DNA from 2 places in the Thiomonas sp. TH-17 genome. Region 2 is predicted to be linked to the other one. Evidence: riboswitches for the same ligand, from Rfam matches in the RefSeq annotation. Region 2 holds a riboswitch; the other holds the start of a gene.
The links. A riboswitch is a leader RNA that binds a small molecule or an ion and turns the genes downstream of it on or off. The one in region 2 is predicted to bind fluoride.

Region 1 (7,517 bases), on a different contig from region 2:
TCGGCCCGTACCGGCCCGAAAGGCAGACGCTGGATGTCCGGTCCCTGCACCTGCGGCACGATGGGCGGCAGCGGCGAGTAATCTCTTGCCGGGGCCGCGAGGTCGAAGCCAGACGCCAGGGGAGCCGGATCGCGCGGCTCGCCCTCGTGCAAGACCAGCGGGTTCGCCTCGGGATGACCTTCGAAGCGCAGGCCGTACAAGTCCATCATTTCGCGCTCGTACCAGCCCAGCAGCGGCAGCTTGTTGGCCAGCGAGGGCAGGGTGCGATCTTGCGGCCGCACGCGCCAGACCTTGTAGGGCTGGTTCGCGCCCTGGCTGAGGACGTAGATCACCTCGATGCCGCCATCGATGCAGCCGCAGGCGTAGGCCATCTGCATGCGTCCGTGGGCGCTGGGCGTGTCGCCCAGTTCGGTGAGCAAGCTGTCGGCCGCCGTCAGCAATTCGGCGGGGCTCAGGCGGGTGGTATCGCAGTGGCGCATGTCAGTTCCGCCCGGCCGTTCCGAAGGATCTGACACCCCCCTCGGGGGGGAACGAGCGCAGCGAGTCAGGGGGTAGTTTCATTTCACACCCCTCCCAGTTGCGTGGCGATGCTCGCCAGATGATTCCAGATCGGCGGCAGCCACCACAGGCCGAGTAGCAGGATGGCGGCCAGCGCCACCACCATCGGCGCCACATGCACGAATTTCAATTTCAGATGCGGCGCATGGTCGGGGCGCGGGCCGAAGAACATGGCGCGGAAGTGGTTGAGAAAGCCGATGAAAATGACGATGAGCAGCACCGCCATCAGCCAGACCGCCCAGGGGTTGGCGCTCTGCATGCCGCCGCGCAGAATGGTCAGCTCCGACAGAAACAGCCCGAAGGGCGGCGCCCCGGTGATGGCCACCGCCCCGGCCAGCCAGATCGCACCGCTGCGCGGAAAGAAGCGCAGCACGCGGCGAATCCTGGCGATGTCCTTGCTCTCGTAGGCATGCATCATGTTGCCCGCGCCGAAGAACACCAGCGATTTGGTCAGCGAGTGGTTGAGCATGTGATAGAGCGCGCCGATCACGCCTAGCGGCCCGCCGAAGCCGAAGCCCAGCGCGATCACGCCCATGTGTTCCACACTCGAATACGCCGCCAGCCGTTTGATGATGGTCTGCCGGCTGATGAACAGCGCCGCCACCAGCAGGCTGAATGCGCCCAGAACGACCAGGGCTGTGCGCGCCATCGTTTCAATGGACGTGCCTTGCAGAATGTGCAGATAGCGCACGATGCCCAGCATGGCGCAGTTGAGCAGCGCGCCCGAGAGCATGGCGGAGACGGGAGCCGGGCCTTCGCTGTGTGCATCCGGCAGCCAGGTGTGCATGGGCGCCAGGCCCACCTTGGTGCCGAAACCCACCAGCACCAGCAGGAAAGAAAGCATCAGCAGCAAGGGTTCGGCCTTGGGGGCGATGGCGGCGAGATTGGCCCAGGTCATGTCGTACACCGGGCCGAGGATGAAGGTGCCGGCCCAGTAAAACAGCACCGTGCCCAGCAGCGCCAAACCCAGCCCGGCGGAGACGATGACGATGTACTTCCACGCCGCCTCGATGCTTTCGGGCGCGCGCTGAAAGCCCACCAGAAAGGCGCTGACTATTGTTGTGAGGTCGATGGCGATCCAGTACAGGCCGGGATTGTTCTGCGCAGGGGCGAAGAACATGGTCAGCGCGAACGCCGCGAACAGCGAATAGAAGCGGTGCAACCGCGCTTCTTCGCCGTGCATCCAGCGCATATAGCCGATGGCGTACACGCTGGCCAGCAGGTACACGATGGCCAGGCAGAACATCACCCACACGCCGAAGGTGTCGAGCAGCAGGTAATGGTTGAGCGCGGTGATGGGCTGACTCGGCGTGGCGATGAGCAACACGACGACCAGCACGAAATCGATGATCGCCGCAGCCAAGTTGAGTGCTTCGGCCACGCGGCTGTTGCGCGAGATCCAGCTTCCCGCCATCGCCAGCGCGGTGACGATCCAGATGGCATATAACGCGTTCCAGATCATCGCTTCACCCCACCAGCCTGGTGAGTTCGCGGCTGCTCGTGGTGCCCACTTCCTTGTGCAGGAAGCGGATCAGCATGCCGAAGGTCGAGACGACGATCAGCAGGTCGAACAGAATCACCATTTCCAGCAGCAAGGGCATGCCCGGCACCAGAATCTGCGAGCCGAGAAAGATACCGTTCTCGATCACCAGCAGCCCGAGGATGGAACTCACCGCCTCCGCCCGCAGCACCAGCATGAGAAAGCCGATGAGCTTGAGCGAGAACATGGCGGTGAGCGCCAGCACCGCGATGCTGTCCACCAGATTCATGCGCACGCCCAGCTTGTGCGCCAGCGCATAGGAAAACAGCACCAGAAAGCCGCCCAGCACGATGCTCGATGCAGGCTGCAGCAGCGGCGTGAATTCGCGGTTCTGCCCCAGCCCGTTGACGATGCGCACCAGCAGATAGGGCAGCAGCGTGCCGCGAAACAAAGCGGTAAGCGCGGCGATGAACACTAACTCCGGGTAATGCCCGGTGATGCCGATGGCCGCCGACAGCGCCGCGATCACCCACGACTCCGCGGCAAACGCCAGAATGTGGTTCTTGATCCAGTGCGAGCCCAGCATGACGAACGCCAGGATGAGGGCGACGATGGTCAGCAGGCTGAAGAGTGAAGCCTGCACGCCGCCGAGGTGGAAGATCAGCATGGTTGGGCCCTCACACCTGCCGCGCCACGATGGCGAGAATCGCCATCAGGAAAGACAGCGCAAGTGGCTCTTGGTAGCGGTAGAAGCGCAGCCGCGACTGCGCGGTATCGACGAACACCATGATCAGCGCGACCAGCGCCCACTTGCCCAGCAGCGCGAGGGTGGCGCCCAGAATGCCCAGCGCCGTGCCTTTGATCGACAGTCCCCAGGGAATGGTGAGCACGTTGAGAAAGATGGTGTAGAGAATGGCCTGCTTCATCCACGAGGCCCACTTCAGCAGCGCCAGCAGCGGGCCGGAATATTCGAGGATGCGCGCCTCGCCGATCATGTAGATCTCGTAGTGGATGCTCGAATGGATGGGCAGGCGCTCGGTTTCCACCGTCAGCAAAATGAAGAAGGCCGCAACCAGGAATAAGTGTGCCGGGCTCCAGAACACCGCCGGGCTGGCCACCAGCAGATGGTTGACCACGAAGGGCAGCATGGCCTGCGCCAGCAGGGTGATGCCGACGAACACCATGATCAGCGTGGGCTCGGCCAGAATGGAGAGCATGGCCTCGCGGCTCGACCCCAGTCCGCCGTAGGGATGGCCGCTGTCCAGCCCCGCGAGCAGGATGGCGAAGCCGCCGAGCGTGAGGATGAGGCCACCGCCGAGAATGTCGCCCATGTCGGAGAGCGGCAACGGATAGTTGGTCAGTACCGGAATGAGAATGGGCACCGTGAGCATGGCCGAGAACGCCACGATGGGCGCGGCCCAGAAAATCCACGAAGCCGTCTGCGGCACCACGATCTCTTTGCGGAACCACTTGAACAGATCGCGGTAAGGCTGGAAGACGCTGGGGCCGCGGCCGCGCTGCACCTTCTCTTCCATCGTGACGATGAAGCCGTGCAGCAAAGGCGAGAGCAGCACAATGGCCAGAACTTGGCGCACTTGCTGCAAGATGACATCACCGCGCATGGCTCCTCCCTGGCATGAAACGCAAGCGATTGCAAGGCTTGCAGCAGGTAGGAGTCATCAGCTTGGGGCAGCCCCGCGCGGTTTTGGCGAACTCCATCGCCTTAGTTGTTGCTACGCAGTCTAGGAGTTCGCCCCGCGCTGGGTCAAGCTGACATCCGTATCGAATCGCAAGTCAGATGACCAAACTTTACCGCAGCGAGATGGCTGAATGATGCGGTCACAACCTCGCCAGTGGAAATGTTGGAGCGCAGGCGCTACAAACTCGTCAACAGCTCAGGAGAAGTCAAATGAACCCGAACGGCAATGCCCTCCAGCACCCGACCGAGCCCAGCGAGGGCAACCGGATCGAGACCGACTCGTTCGGCCCCATCGAAGTCTCCGAGGCGCATCTGTGGGGCGCGCAGACGCAGCGCTCGCTGCAGCATTTCGCCATTTCCACCGAGAAAATGCCGCGCGAATTCATCCGCGCTCTGGCCCTGGTCAAGCGCGCCTGCGCCGGCGTGAATGCCGAGTTGGGCAAGCTCGATCTGCGCATCGCGCAGGCCATCATCGAGGCGGCCGATGAGGTCATTGCCGAGCGTTATCCCGACGAATTTCCGCTGGCGGTCTGGCAGACCGGCTCGGGCACCCAGACCAATATGAATATGAACGAGGTGCTCGCCAACCGCGCCTCGGTGCTGCTGGGCGGCGGCGTGGGTCTGGCGCGCTGCGTGCATCCCAACGATCAGGTCAATATGGGGCAGTCGTCGAATGACATTTTCCCCACGGCCATGCATGTGGCAGCGGCTGCGCAGACCGTGCAATATCTGCTGCCCGCACTCATCGCCCTGCGCACCACCCTGCAGACCAAGGCGGAATCTTTCGCCGACATCGTAAAAATCGGCCGCACCCATTTGCAGGACGCCACGCCCCTGACCCTCGGGCAAGAGTTTTCGGGCTACGTCGCCCAGCTCGATCTGGCAAGGCGCGCCGTCGACGCCGCGCTGGGGCCGGTCTATGCACTGGCCGTGGGCGGCACCGCGGTGGGCACCGGGCTCAACACCCATGCCTCTTTCGGCGTGCGCGTGGCCACTGAGTTGGCGCGGCAGACCGAGCTGCCGTTCACCAGCGCCGAGAACAAGTTCGCCGCGCTGGCGGGCCACGAGGCGCTGGTGTTCCTGCACGGCGCGCTCAAAACGCTCGCGACGGCGCTGATGAAAATCGCCAACGACGTGCGCTGGCTGGCTTCCGGCCCGCGCAGCGGACTGGGCGAGATTCGCATTCCCGAGAACGAACCGGGCAGTTCCATCATGCCGGGAAAGGTCAACCCCACGCAGTGCGAGGCGCTCACCATGGTGTGCGCGCAGGTGTTCGGCAACGATGTGGCGATCAATATCGGCGGGGCTTCCGGTAACTTCGAGCTCAATGTGTTCAAGCCGCTGATCGCGCACAACGTGCTGCAAAGCCTGCGGCTGCTTGCCGATGCGATGAACAGCTTCGATCATCATCTGGCGCGCGGTATCGAGGCCGACCGGGCGCGCATCACCGAGCTGATGCAGCGTTCGCTGATGCTCGTCACCGCGCTGGCGCCGCACATCGGCTACGACCAGGCGGCGGCCATTGCCAAATCGGCCCACCACAGCGGCAGCACGCTGCGCGAAGCGGCGCTGGCCTCGGGGCTGGTGAGTGCGGAAGACTACGACCGCTGGGTGCGGCCGCAGGACATGGTGAGAACCAGTTGAGGCGGCGCTTACTCGCCGAGGAAATGTCGCGCGTAGCGCCGGTTGACTTGGCTTAGCCGCAGCAGCACCGGGAAGTCGGCCACGCCGAAGTCCGGGTCCCAGGCGGGCGCGCCGCACACTTTGGCGCCCACGCGAAGATAACCCTTGAGCAGTGGCGGCGGCTCCACCGCGAGGTCTTGCCGCAGGTGCTGCACCGGCAGGGCGAGACGCGGATGCACCCGGTCTTCGATCGCGGCCAGATGGCTTTTCTGCAGTTGCGCCCAGAGGCTGGCGGCGGTATGTCCGCCGCAGTGCATCGACATGCTGGCGCAGCCGATCAGGGCATCGAGCCCGTGGCGCTGCATATAGGTGGCGATGCCGCCCCACAGCGCCATGATGACGGCGCCGTTGCGATAGTCGCGGTGCACACACGAGCGACCGATTTCGAGCAGGCGGGGCTTGAGGTGATACAGGCGGGTGAGATCGAATTCGGTTTCGGTGTAGAGCGTGCCGACGCGCTTGGCCTGATGCGGGGGCAGGGCGCGGTAGGTGCCGATCAGGCGTCCGTCGCCGTCGCGTACCAGCAGATGGTCGCAGTAGGCATCGAACAGATCGATGTCAAGGCCGGGCTCGGGCGTTTTGATCTGCGCGCCCATTTCTTCGACAAAGACCTTGTAGCGCAGGCGCTGAGCCTCGCGCACTTCATCGCCATGACGCGCCCAGGCGACGCTGAGATTCTGCGAGGCTTGCGCAGCGGTGGCGCTCAGGCTCGCCGGGTTGTGTTCAGTGCGCCTCTCCAGCGGATGCGCGTGTTCGTCGTCGAACATTGTCTTTCCTCCATATCTTGTGAGTGAAAGATAAGAACGCGCCGTGACAGTTCAGTGAAAGTCTCGTGAATTTGGTGTGACAGTGCAAGCAAGCTGACGAGTTGTGAACAGGGATTCAATCGCCCAGCAAATCCGCGCTGACACAGGCGCGCAGACTGCGCTGGATGCCGACTTCGCGGCTGCGTTCCACCGCCCAGAGCAGGCCGCTTTTGCGCAAAGAGAACTGCTGGTCGCAGCCGGTGATCCAGTAAAGCCCGGCGCGGCCCAGGGTGGGTTGATGGCCCACGAGCACCAGTGCGCCGCCTTCGCGCGGAAATTCGGACACCACCGAGAGCAGTTCCTCCATCGACGATTCCGGGCGCAGGCGCGGGTCGATCACCGGATAGTCGTTGAGATGCTGCGCAGTCTGGCGCGCGCGCTGCGCGGGGCTGGAAATCACCGTCCAGGGTTTGGGCAGCTGCGATTTGATCCACCCGGCGACCTGGGCTGCGTCACGCCGACCTTGCTTGGTGAGGTTGCGGCGCAGATCGATCTCGTCGCCCTGCGCAGAGCCCACGGCGTCTTCGGCCTCGGCGTGTCTCCAGAAAATAACGTGGAAATTCGGCATGTTAGGCAGGGAAGTGAGTGTCATTTCAATCCTTGAAGGATACATGGCAAAAATGTCATCTCACTGTAAACCACACTGAAACACTCAGTATGCGTTACATCACGAAGCCAAAAAGGGGTGTGCGCGGCCGCGACAAATCAATGCTGCATCACGGCGAGAAAGACCGGAATGGAAAAAGCGCCGAGTACGGTGGACAGGCTGACCAAGCCGGCCACGTAAGGGCCATCACCGCCCATGCGGGCCGCCAGCACGTAGGCGCTCGACGCGGTGGGCATGGCAGCGAACAGCACCAGCACCAAGGCCTGTAGCGGCGGCAGTTGAAACGCCCATGCCAGGGCCATCGCAGACAGGGGCAGCAGCAGGTGCCGGATACTCAGAAACCACAGACCCACCGGCAATTCCCGGTGCAGGCCGCGCCATTGCAGACCGGCGCCCACGGTCATCAGCCCCAGCGCGATGGAGGCATGGCCGAGCCGATCCAGCGCGGGCACGATGGGCTCGGGCAGCGACAGGCCGAGGCTGTGCACCGTCAGCCCGGCGACGGTGGCGATGAGCAGGGGGTTGCGCAACAGTTCGCGCCAGACATTGCTTTGCGCATGACGCGCCAGCGCCCACACCGCCGCGACATTGCACAGCGGCACCCCCACGGCGATGAGCACCGCGACCAGCGACACCGCGGGCGGGCCGCCCACCCGATCGGCGACGGCCAGAGCAATGTAGGAA
Region 2 (5,425 bases):
ATCCGTAACGTGCATCGCACAGCTCCGGCGGCATGGGCACGACCCGGGGCAAGGTGCGCGGGGTCTGCACCACGCCCAGTTCGATATTGCGGCCGAAGGCATCGGTGCCTCCGAGTTGCACGGCAAACACCAGGTTCTTGTTGATGACGCGGGGGAAGGGATGCGCCGGATCGAGGCCGATCGGCGTGAGCAGGGGCGAGACTTCGGTCTCGAAATAATGCTGCGCCCAGGCGCGCTGCGCATCGGTCCAGTCGGGCAGGCGGTACAGGCGGATGCCCTGCTGGTCGAGCGCGGGCAGCACGGCCTGTTGCAGCACGCGGTACTGGTCGGCAATCAGGGCGTGGGCGCGTTCGGAAATCTCGCTCAGGGCGTCGCGCACCCGCATGCCGTCGGGCGTGTGCGAAGCCGGGTCGGCTTCCAGCATGTCTTGCAGGGTGGCGACGCGGGTTTCGAAAAACTCGTCCATATTGCTCGACACGATGCTGAGAAAACGCAGCCGTTCGAGCAGGGGATTGGTGTCGTCGAGCGCCTGAAACAGCACGCGGCGATTGAATTCGAGGGTGCCCAGCTCACGATTGAGCAGGCGAGGCGCGGTGGCGGGATGGGACATGAAGGGTTCGGGCGGAAAAGCAACTGGCATTTTGCCAGTGCCGGGAACAAACCGAGCGAGAATGACGGCTTCGGATGAAATCTTGATGACATTTTTCAAAAACCTGTCATCAAACCAACGTTCAATTGCTGCTTATGCCCACCCTGCTCAATCAACACCTTGCCGCGGTCGATCTCGGATCGAACAGTTTTCGCATGCTCATCGGACGGGCGCAGGACAGTGCGGCGGGGGTGCAGGTCTATGCCATCGATTCATTGCGCGAGCCGGTACGTTTGGCGGCGGGGCTGGACGACAAGAAGTATCTGTCGGAAGCCGCGCAGCAGATCGCGTTGCAAACCCTGCAGCGCTTCGGCGAGCGGCTGCGCCAGTTTCACCCGGACCGCGTTCGCGCCGTGGCCACCAACACGGTGCGCGTGGCCAAGAATGCGCCGCAGTTTCTGCAGCGCGCGCAGGCGGCGCTGGGGTTTCCGATCGAGGTCATTGCCGGGCGGGAAGAGGCGCGGCTGGTCTATATCGGTGCGGCGCATTCGGTCTCGGTGGTGCAGGGCAAGCGCCTGGTGGTCGACATCGGCGGGGGCTCGACCGAGTTCATCATCGGCCAGGGTTATGAGCCGGGGATGATGGAGTCGCTCTACATCGGCTGCGTGTCGATGAGCCAGCGTTTCTTTCCGGGCAATCAGGTGGACGAGACCACCATGCGCGCCGCCGAGATTGCGGCGCGCAAGGAGATTCAGATCATCGCCGCCGACTTCAAGCGCAATGGCTGGAACCATGCGGTGGGGTCGAGCGGTACGGCGCGCGCGCTGGCCGACATGATCGGCGGCAGCGGTTTCAATCCGCCGGACCAGCCGGGCGACATCACCCTGCAAGGGTTGCGCGAACTGCGTCGCACCTTCGTGCGGGCGGGCAATCTCAACAAACTGCGCATGGAGGGGCTCAAACCCGACCGCGTGCCGGTCGCCGCCGGCGGGCTGGCCATCATGCTGGGGGTGTTCGAGGAACTGGGCATCCAGCACATGGAAGTCACCGATGCCGCGCTGCGCCTGGGCGTGCTCTACGACCTGCTCGGGCGCGAGCAGTCGCAAGACATGCGTGAAGTCACCGCCCTGCAGTTCACCCAGCGCTACGGCGCCGACGCCCAACAGGCGCAACGGGTCACTGAACTGGCCCTGCGGCTTTACGCGCAATTGCGCCCCAACGCCACTGAGGCCGAGCACCGACTGCTGCGCTGGGCCGGGCAGTTGCACGAAATCGGCCTGTCGATTTCGCATAGCGCCTATCACAAGCATTCGGCCTATATCGCGGCCAACGCCGATATGCCGGGCTTTTCGCGCGGTGAGCAGGCTGCGCTGGCGCAACTGGTGTTGACCCACACCGGCAAGCTGAAAAAACTCAGCGCCGCCGATCTGGAGAACCTCGATCTCGACGCCGTCATGGCGCTGCGCCTTGCAGTCATCCTGGCGCGCAACCGCACGGCGGTTGATATTGATGGACTTCATCTGCGTTATCAGCCGGCCGGCGTGAAGCTCTCGGGCCTGCGGCCGCCGCTCGATATCGTCGCTCCGGAGCCCTGGCTCAAAAGCAATCCGCTGACCGAATACAGCCTGCGCCAAGAGGCCGCCGAGTGGGCGCGGCTGAACTGGAACGTCGCGTTACACAGTCCTTCTTGATTGCGTCATGCCTGCCACGTAATGTTTGAGCAGAAGCCGCAAAAGCGGTACTGACCTTTCAAACTGGAGCACACGATGCAGATCATTCTCACGCGACATGGTGAAGTTGAAGGCATTCATCCCGAGCGTTTTCGCGGGCGTATGGAACTGGAGCTGACCGCACTGGGTCGCCAGCAGGCCAAGGCGGTGGCGCAGCGCATCGCCGCCGAGTTTTCTCCGCAGGCGGTCTACACAAGCCCGATGGGGCGCTGCCGCGAAACCGGCGCCGACATTGCCGCCGCCTGCGGCCTGAGCGCGCAGGTGCTCGAAGGGGTGAACGATCTCGACTACGGCGAGTGGCAGTGGAAGACGCACGAGGAGATGAAGGCAGCGCATCCGCAGACCTACGCCTTGTGGAAAAGCGCGCCGCAATGGGTGCGCTTTCCTGGCGGCGAGTCGCTGCAGGACTTGGCGCTGCGCACTGCCGATGGGCTGCGGACGCTGCTCGCGCGTCATGCCGACCACACCGTGGTGCTGGTCGGGCACGACAGCGTCAACCGCGCGCTGCTGCTGCACGTGCTTGATCTGCCGCTTTCCGGTTACTGGCGCATCACGCAAAAGCCTTGCTGCCTCAACCTGTTCAGTGTGGATGCGCAAGGCAAGGTCGCACTGCAACTCGTCAACGACACCACGCATCTGCGAGGATTGGCATGAAATCTGGAGGCGATCCGCAGTGCCCGTTCTGTCAAGACATGCCCTGGGTGTTGCACAACGAACTGGGCTTTGCGGTGTATGACCGCACGCCTGTCAACCCGGGGCATCTGCTGCTCATTCCCTTTCGCCATGTGGATGACTGGTTCGATTGCACCCCGCAGGAACATCAGGCGCTGCTTGAACTGGCGGCAAGGGGCCGCGATCTGCTGCTGCGCGAGCATCGGCCGGATGGCTTCAATCTGGGCGTGAACTGCGGCCGCGCGGCCGGGCAGAGCATCTTCCATGTGCATCTGCACCTCATCCCGCGCTACGACGGCGACATGGCAGAGCCGCTGGGCGGCGTGCGCGGCGTGATTCCGGCGCGGCAGAAGTATTGAGCGATTGCATTTCGACGCAACCTTGAGCGCCCAGGACATTGACCCTGCGCATTTCATGGCCTAAATTCAAATCAACAAGCGGCGATGGAGTTCGCCGTTCAATTGCCTCAATAGGGGTTTCGCCCCAGGCTGATGACTCCTACCCATGTCCCGGTTGACCCGCTGCCCGTGCCGCGGGCGCCGCCTTCAGGGAGGAGTTTTGGATGTTTACATCCCCATTGATCAGTCATGTCTTGCCGCAGGCGCAAGACGGGGCTTCAGCCCAGCGCCCTCGGTCAGCGCAAAAACAACTCATGCTTCCGCTTTGTTCACAGCGCCTGTGTCTGCAGGTGCGTCGGTTCGTGCTTGCCAACATCTGAAAGGAGTTCCGTATGTCTTCGATCTCATCCTCTCTTCTTGGCCGGGTTGACGCGCGCCTGTCCCATCTTCCGCTGTCGTGCAGTGTGGTGCTGCCTGGCGGGCAGCGGGTTGGCCCAAGCAATGCGCAAATCGAAATGCGGCTGCGCGACAAGCGGGCGCTATGGCACATCACCACCGGGCAGATCGGCAAACTGGCTGAAGATTATGTCGAGGGGATGGTGGACATTCTGGGCAATCTGCGCGACCTCATGCGCATCGCTCCGGTGCTGCTTGACGACGACCCGCGCAACGAGCCTTCGGCCGCCACCGTGCGGATGTGGCAAGGCTTGCGCCGAACCCTGTGGGAGCACAGCCACCACAGCCGCGAAAAGGACGCCGCGCAGATTCAGAGCCATTACGACGTGTCCGACGATTTTTACGCGCTGTGGCTCGATCCGCGCCGGGTGTATTCCTGCGCTTACTTTGCCGAGCCGTCGATGACCCTGGCGCAGGCGCAGGAAGCCAAGCTCGATCACATCTGCACCAAGCTCATGCTCAAGCCGGGCGAACGCTTCATCGACATCGGCGCAGGGTGGGGCGGGCTGCTGCTGTGGGCCGCCGAGCACTATGGGGTGGACGCTACCGGCATCACCCTGTCGAAGAATCAGTACAACCATGTGAACCGGCTGATCGTCGAAAAGGGCTTGCAGGGACGGGTGCGCATGCTGCTGCAGGACTACCGCGATGTGGACGAATCGAAGCCCTTCGACAAGGTGGCTTCGGTGGGCATGTGCGAACACGTCGGCCGTCCCCATCTGCCGCTGTATTTCAGCAAAATCCGCCGTCTGCTCAAACCGGGCGGGCTGGTGATGAACCACGGCATCACCGCCGGCGGGGTGGACAACAGCCAGCTCGCCGGCGGCATGGGCGACTTCATCGAGAAATACATCTTCCCGGGTGGACAACTCGTGCATGTCAGCGTAATGGCCGAGACCATGTCGCGCGGCGGCCTGGAGCCCCTTGACCTGGAATGCCTGCGGCCGCATTACGCCAAAACGCTGTGGTACTGGGTCGATGCGCTCGAAGGCCATCTCGACGAAGCCCGCCGCGTGCTGGGCGATCACGCGGAGAAGACCTTGCGCGCTTACCGGCTGTACCTCGCGGGGTCGGCGATGGGGTTTGAGCAGGGTTGGATTTCGCTGTTCCAGATTCTTGGAAGCCATGCGAATGGTGTTGTGGAAGACCGCATCGACTGCGACCGCGTGCTGCGGGCCCGGCAGTCCGAATATCCGTTCAACCGCAGTTACCAGTATGCGGGCAAGGCAAGCGCAGGCTCGGCAGACGCGGAAAAACCGCAAGTCGTTGCGGCGCCGGCCGAAGCGCAGACGGCGTAGTTGCGCGTAATTTTGCGAGTGCGACGGCGCGGTTTCGCGCCGCCGATGTCCACCCTTCAAGGAGAGGTCATGCCTGCTTCAGACGCTCTTATTTCTTCGATTCGCGCGCAGGAAATTCTCGATTCCCGCGGCACGCCGACCGTCAAGGCCACGATCACGCTGCAGTCGGGGGTGCGCGCCTCGGCGGCGGTGCCTTCGGGCGCTTCCACCGGCAGCAACGAGGCGGTGGAACTGCGCGACGGCGACCCGAAGCGCTATTTCGGCAAAGGGGTACGCAAGGTGATTGCCCATATCGAGGGCGAAATCGCCGAGGCGTTCAAAGGGCGCGACGTGTGCGATCAG

Region 1: another riboswitch for fluoride. It lies ahead of AC2VLV_RS03900 (respiratory chain complex I subunit 1 family protein); the one in region 2 lies ahead of AC2VLV_RS01390 (class I SAM-dependent methyltransferase).

What each region holds. Positions count from the first base shown of each region.
Region 1 is NZ_JBYCKI010000057.1:330-7,846, forward strand. It holds partial or broken gene AC2VLV_RS03885 (NADH-quinone oxidoreductase subunit C) at 1-479, opposite strand, end outside; gene AC2VLV_RS03890 (proton-conducting transporter transmembrane domain-containing protein) at 563-2,020, opposite strand; gene AC2VLV_RS03895 (hydrogenase) at 2,025-2,705, opposite strand; gene AC2VLV_RS03900 (respiratory chain complex I subunit 1 family protein) at 2,716-3,660, opposite strand; fluoride riboswitch at 3,702-3,770, opposite strand; gene fumC (class II fumarate hydratase) at 3,948-5,381, shown strand; gene AC2VLV_RS03910 (GNAT family N-acetyltransferase) at 5,390-6,187, opposite strand; gene AC2VLV_RS03915 (SixA phosphatase family protein) at 6,303-6,818, opposite strand; gene AC2VLV_RS03920 (AEC family transporter) at 6,932-7,517, opposite strand, start outside.
Region 2 is NZ_JBYCKI010000018.1:191-5,615, reverse strand. It holds partial or broken gene AC2VLV_RS01410 (polyphosphate kinase 1) at 1-610, opposite strand, end outside; gene AC2VLV_RS01405 (Ppx/GppA phosphatase family protein) at 745-2,280, shown strand; gene AC2VLV_RS01400 (histidine phosphatase family protein) at 2,356-2,973, shown strand; gene AC2VLV_RS01395 (HIT family protein) at 2,970-3,350, shown strand; fluoride riboswitch at 3,422-3,499, shown strand; gene AC2VLV_RS01390 (class I SAM-dependent methyltransferase) at 3,722-5,083, shown strand; partial or broken gene AC2VLV_RS01385 (phosphopyruvate hydratase) at 5,153-5,425, shown strand, end outside.